DNA from 2 places in the Eubacterium sp. AM46-8 genome. Region 1 is predicted to be linked to the other one. Evidence: a T-box and tRNA genes for the amino acid it is inferred to sense, from the RefSeq annotation. Region 1 holds a T-box; the other holds one or more tRNA genes.
What was found. The T-box of region 1 lies ahead of thrS (threonine--tRNA ligase). A T-box ahead of a tRNA ligase gene usually reads a tRNA of that ligase, here a tRNA-Thr.
Positions count from the first base shown of each region.

Region 2: it encodes a tRNA-Thr, which carries the amino acid that the T-box ahead of thrS (threonine--tRNA ligase) is inferred to sense. The anticodon was not compared.

Region 1 is NZ_QSEU01000019.1:12,670-16,102, reverse strand. Features, by position in the region: gene thrS (threonine--tRNA ligase) at 1-1,537, opposite strand, end outside; T-box leader at 1,758-1,963, opposite strand; gene DW963_RS11970 (PTS sugar transporter subunit IIC) at 2,044-3,138, opposite strand; gene DW963_RS13340 (hypothetical protein) at 3,264-3,433, opposite strand, start outside.
Region 2 is NZ_QSEU01000015.1:62,964-66,396, forward strand. Features, by position in the region: gene deoC (deoxyribose-phosphate aldolase) at 1-529, opposite strand, end outside; gene DW963_RS10475 (adenylosuccinate synthase) at 679-1,974, opposite strand; tRNA gene DW963_RS10480 (tRNA-Thr) at 2,017-2,088, opposite strand; gene sigH (RNA polymerase sporulation sigma factor SigH) at 2,117-2,728, opposite strand; gene rlmB (23S rRNA (guanosine(2251)-2'-O)-methyltransferase RlmB) at 2,739-3,433, opposite strand, start outside.

The DNA of each region.
Region 1 (3,433 bases):
TATCAGCAAGATAATCATAGAGACCATGTGCATAAGCATTTAACTCCTCATCTTCATTCTTAACTGGAAGAATTGTAGCCTGTACAGGAGCAAGCCATAATGGAAGGTTGCCCTTTGTCTCCTCAAGTATATAAGCCATGAATCTGTCAAGAGAACCAAGGATAGCTCTGTGAAGAACTACAGGTGTCTTTCTCTGTCCATCTTTATCAATGTATGTTAAGTTGAACTTAGATGGAAGACAGAAATCAAGCTGACATGTTGATAAAGTATATTCATTACCGATAGCAGGCTTAACATTAACATCAAGCTTAGGTCCGTAGAATGCAGCCTCTCCGATTTCCTCTGTGTACTCAATTCCGATATCATTAAGAACCTTTCTTAATGCGTTCTCAGCATTGTTCCACATTTCATCATCATCATGATACTTTACCTTATCCTCTGGATCTCTTAATGAGAGAACACAGCGGTAATCTGTAATATTGAAATCCTTGTATGTCTCAAATATAAGGTCTACAACCTTGGCAAATTCTGACTCAATCTGCTCTGGTGTTACGAAAAGATGGGCATCATTCTGACAGAAATGTCTTCCTCTCTCAATACCCTTTAATGTTCCACTTGCCTCAAATCTGAAGTCATGTGCAATCTCACCAATTCTTATAGGAAGATCCTTGTAAGAATGCATTTTATTAGCATATATCATCATGTGATGAGGGCAGTTCATTGGTCTTAAGACAAATGATTCGCCTTCAACTTCCATAGCTGGGAACATGTTTTCCTTGTAGTGATCCCAGTGGCCTGATGTCTTGTAAAGATTAACTGTACCAACACATGGTGTCATTACATGAAGGTATCCAAGCTTTCTTTCCTTGTCCTTAATGTAATTCTCAAGCTCCTGCCATACTGTATATCCCTTTGGTAAGAACATTGGAAGTCCACGGCCAATTAAGTCATCTGACATGAAAAGTTCCATTTCTTTGCCAATCTTTCTGTGGTCACGTTCCTTTGCTTCCTCAAGAAGCTTAAGATGTTCTTCAAGCTCCTCAGCTGTTGGGAAACATACACCATAGATTCTCTGCATTACATGATTGTTAGCATCGCCCTTCCAGTATACACCAGAATATTTAACAAGCTTGAAATTCTTACAGAGCTTAGTATTATCAACATGAGGTCCACGGCAGAGGTCTGTGAAATCGCCCTGGTCATATACTGTAATGTTGCCATCTTCAAGACCGCTTATAAGGTCAAGCTTATACATATCATCCTTGAACATCTCAAGGGCTTCTTGCTTAGAAACTTCTCTTCTGTATATCTTCTTGCCTTCCTTGCAGATTTTCTTCATTTCTTTTTCGATAGCTTCAATAACTTCGTCATTGATTACATTATCTCCAAGGTCTATATCATAATAGAATCCCTCTTTTACTACTGGGCCAACCCAGAACTTAGCATGTGGATATAAATGCTTAACTGCCTGTGCCATAACATGTGCACATGAATGATTAAGAGTATTCAGTCTTTCATCTTCCTTAAAATTAACCATGATAAATCTCCTTTTGTGTTAATATTTTTGTTGCTATTCTCATCGCTGCTTGTGCTCGTAGCTCATGTTCCAGAGCTTCGCTCTGTCACTGTCGCGGTGCTCCTCGAATATCCATGCAAAGTCCACACCCTGTGCAAGCACAGCTGTTGACTTTCCCTGTATATTCTCATCGCTACTCGCGCAAAAAAGCCCCTTATACAGTGGCTTTCCAGCTTGCTGTATAAGGGGCGAATATTCAATCCGCGGTTCCACCCTTATTATTCTCTAAATCAGGAGAACATCTCATTATGATTATAACGGAATCACCGTGCCGTATTGGGGCCGCTCAGAGGTGGTTTTCCCATATCCGTATTCTAAAGCACTTCCACCATATATGCTTCTCTCTGTAGAACCGTAACATAGTACTCTTCTCGTCAACACTTTGATTAAAAGTATATTTCAAAAGCTACCTGATGTCAACCTTTTAATCACAGATTTTATATTCAATTTTTAATTCAATTTTCATTTTAAGACAATTTCATATCTCCATCTTTAACCCAGCCAATCTTCTTAAGAAGCATATTAATAAGCGGGCAAAGAACTGCCGGAAGAACAAATGATATAAGTATCATTCCAGCCCAGTCAAATCCTGTAATTGCTGCCTTAGTTCCATTGGTAATGTCATTTACCCAGCCTGAATATACTCCAATCTGACCGACAAATCCGCAAGTTCCCATACCGGATGATACCGGAGTACCATTCATCTGCAGCTTGAACAAGCATGTTGCCATAGGACCTGTAATTGCAGACGTAACTATCGGTGCAATCCATATTCTCGGATTCTTAATGATATTTCCCATCTGAAGCATTGATGTACCAATTCCCTGAGATACAAGTCCGCCCCAGCGGTTTTCATTAAACGACATAACCGCAAAGCCAACCATCTGTGCGCAACAGCCTGCAACTGCTGCTCCACCCGCAAGTCCTGTAAGTCCAAATGCAGCACATATAGCTGCAGATGATATAGGAAGTGTAAGCGCAATTCCAACAAGTACTGATACCGCAATTCCCATAAGGAAAGGCTGGAGATTAGTTGCAAGCATAATAAGCTCGCCAATCTTCATTGCCGCTTTTCCTAAAGCCGGAGCGATAAGAGCTGCAACGCCTGTTCCAACACCTATAGTAACAAGCGGTGTAACAAGAATATCTACCTTAGTTTCTTTAGAAATCATTTTACCTGCTTCTGCTGCAATAATTGCAACAAAATATACCGCAAGCGGACCGCCCGCACCACCAAGTGCATTAGATGCAAATCCAACAGTTATGAGTGAAAACAGCACAAGTGGAGGACATTTCAGCGCATAACCAATAGCAACTGCCATTGCCGGTCCACTCATTGCTGACGCAAGCCCTCCAACTGTATAATTTACGCCACTCACTGTTGCCACAGTATTAGTAAGAAAACCGATATGTAACTGTGTTCCCAGTGTATTAAGAATTGTTCCTATAAGCAGCGAGCAAAACAGTCCCTGTGCCATCGCTCCCAGTGCGTCAATTCCATACCTTTTAACTGAAACTTCAATATCCTTGCGTTTCAGAAAAGATTTAAATTTCTCCCACATAAATAGACCTCACTTTTTATAAATTTTCACTATGATAGCATATTATGTGGGATTTGTGAATTGTTCGCAGCTGATAATAAATTAATGTTTATCATAAAGCAATGCTTATTAGAATGTACTCCTTACTAGAAAGTGATGCTGCCTATTATCCCATCCATTTTCCCAAGAGCTGATTTTCTTTCTCTTATAGCTCTCTCTAATGACATTTTTTCATAAGATGTACCTTTAAGTTCTTCAATAGTCCATTCATCTCCTAAATATGCCATCTCATCAATAAAAATTTCTTTTTCATTTT
Region 2 (3,433 bases), on a different contig from region 1:
ACTTTCCTTCCACATGGGCTTTCATAAGTGCAACATCACTTATTGTTGCACCTCCTGTAGAGAATCCTGTTGAAGTCTTGACATAATCAGCTCCTGCCTTAACAGACAGTTCGCACGCCTTAATCTTCTCCTCATCAGTCAGAAGACAGTTCTCGAATATAACCTTTAAAACCTTTCCTGCACATGCATCCCTTACTGCCTTAATATCCTCATACACAGCATCATATTCACCTGCTTTAAGAAGTCCTACAGGAATAACCATATCAATCTCATCTGCACCATCTTCTACGGCTTTCTTAGTCTCATAAGCCTTTACGTCTGTACTCATAGCTCCCAGCGGAAATCCAACAACAACACATGTCTTAACATCACTTCCGGAAAGACATTCTTTTGCAAATGCTGTATACATTCCATTAACACATACTGATGCAAAATCATACTTTTTTGCTTCTTCACATAATGTACGGATATCATCCTTAGTCGCTTCCGGCTTTAAGTTAGTGTGGTCAAAATATTTATTAAACTTCATATATTCCTCCTTGTTTTGCGAAGCAAAATCCATGTGCTTATTGTAAGCACATTCCCCTCAGGTGAGGAGAGGGATTTACCTCCAATTACCTATAAAAAGACCGTATCTGCAAAACTGTTGTACTGCAGATACGGTAATGTTAAATGTTATTATTTAGAAAATTTACTCTTTCTGTGGATAATCTCATGTCTTCCAGGACCATTAGATACCATTGTGATAGGGGCTTCAATTTCCTGCTCAATAGCCTCAATATAGTTACGGCACTCGACAGGAAGCTCTTCATAGTTAGTAATTCCTCTGATATCTGACTTCCAGCCTGGCATAGTCTTTAATACCGGCTTAGCCTTCTCAAGCTGTGGAGTAGTTGGGAAATCCTTAGTAATCTTTCCATCTATCTCATATCCAACACACATTGGAATCTCATCAAGATATCCAAGTACATCAAGAACTGTAAGAGCAACCTCTGTTGTTCCCTGCATTCTTACACCATAACGTGTAGCAACTGCATCGAACCATCCCATTCTTCTAGGACGTCCTGTAGTAGCTCCGAATTCACCACCGTCTCCACCTCTGCGCCTGAGTTCATCTGCCTCATCACCAAAGATTTCGCTTACAAATGCTCCGGCACCAACTGCTGAAGAATATGCCTTAACAACTGTAACAACATCTGTAATTGATGCAGCCGGAATACCAGCACCAATAGCACCATAAGGAGCTAATGTTGATGATGAAGTTACCATTGGATATATACCATGGTCAGTATCCTTAAGAGAACCTAACTGACCCTCAAGTAAAATCTTCTTTCCGTCTTTAAGTGCCTGATGTAAAAATGCTGATGTATCACATACATATGGTTCAACCATCTCTTTATATTCCATAAGAGTATTAAATATCTCTTCTTCATTAAGAAGTGGCTGATGATAGAGATGCTCAAGCATAACATTCTTTAATGTACATACATTGGCAATCTTTTCCTTAAGTTCCTGCTCATCTCCAAATAATTCATTAACCTGGAAACCAATCTTAGCATACTTATCTGAATAGAATGGAGCAATACCTGACTTGGTAGAACCAAATGATTTACCAGCAAGTCTTGCTTCTTCATATGTATCAAATGCAACATGATATGGCATAAGAATCTGTGCCCTGTCTGATACAAGAATCTTAGGCATTGGTACATTACGGTCTGTAAGGCTCTTTAATTCCTTAACAAGATATGGAATATTAAGAGCTACGCCGTTGCCAATGACACTTGTTGTATGGTTATAGAAAACTCCCGAAGGTAAAAGATGAAGCGCGAACTTTCCATAATCATTAATAATAGTATGTCCCGCATTAGCTCCTCCCTGGAATCTTACGATGATGTCTGATTCTTCGGCAAGCATATCAGTAATCTTACCTTTTCCTTCATCACCCCAGTTAGCACCTACAATAGCTTTTACCATAGCGTCCTCCAATCTGTTTTAAAAAACACAAACATTAAATTAAGCTATTGACGGGAATTGAACCCGTGACCTCTTCATTACCAATGAAGTGCTCTACCCCTGAGCTACAATAGCATGTGTCTTAACACACCTATTCATAATATTATAGGTTGGTTATTTTGTCAACTTTATTCCTTATCCTTTGTATAGCATTATCTATAGATTTTGGCGGCTTATCAAGCATCTGCGCAATAGCTATATAATCTTTTCCAGACATATATAATTCCAGTACATTTTTCTCAAAATCACTTAGCACGCTGTATAATTTATCTTCTAAGCTTTCAGCATTTTCCTGATCAATAAAAAGTCTTTCCGGATTCTGTTCCTTATCAGACTTTAGTACATCCACCAGCTTTACCTGAGAATCATCCTCTGGATTGACCGGCTCATCAAAAGAAACATATGTATTAAGTGGTGTATTCTTCTTTCTGTTAGAAGCTGTAACTGCATTAAGAATCTGCCTGTTTATGCACATCCCTGCAAATGTCATGAAAGAAGCATCCTTTTGCTTATCATAGTCACGGACAGCCTTATAAAGACCTATCATTCCCTCCTGAATTAAATCATCACTGTCTCCTCCGGCAAGAAACATGGCCTTTGCTTTCTTTCGCACTATATACTTATATCTTTCAAATATGTACTCAATTGCCTGCTCATCACCTGCCCTGTACATATCAATAAGCTCTTCATCAGGATACTCTTCCAAATATTTCATAAAAAACTCCCTAATTAAGTCTCTGACGGACTATTTCGTATGCAAGAACACCTGCTGCAACTGAGGCATTTAAGGAATCAATATCACCCTTCATAGGAATTGATGCGATGAAATCACATTTGTCCTTAACAAGACGGCTTACTCCATTGCCCTCATTACCTATAACAAGGCCGATAGGTCCTTTGAGATTAAGATTATACATTGTCTCCCCGCCCATATCAGCGCATACAAACCAGAGTCCCTGCTTCTTAAGTTCCTCGATTGTCTGTGAAATATTAGTAACCTTGGCTACAGGTGTGTAATTAATCGCGCCCGCTGATGTCTTGGCTACAGTTGCTGTAAGTCCGACAGCTCTTCTCTTAGGAATAATAACTCCATGTGCACCTGCAAGGTTAGCAGTTCTTATAATAGCACCAAGATTGTGAGGATCCTCTATCTCATCAAGAATGAATATAAATGGATCTTCTCCCTTTTCCTTAGCTGCTGCAAGTATATCCTCAACCTCTGCATATTCATAAGCTGCACCAATGGCAACAACTCCCTGATGATGTCCTGTTCCTGCAAGTCTGTCGAGTCTTTCCTTATCAACATAATTGATAATTGCATCTGTTTTCTTTGCTTCTCTGACAATACTCTTTATTGGTCCATCCTGACAGCCGTCAAGAATAAAAAGCTTATCAATAGTTTTACCAGAGCGGAATGCCT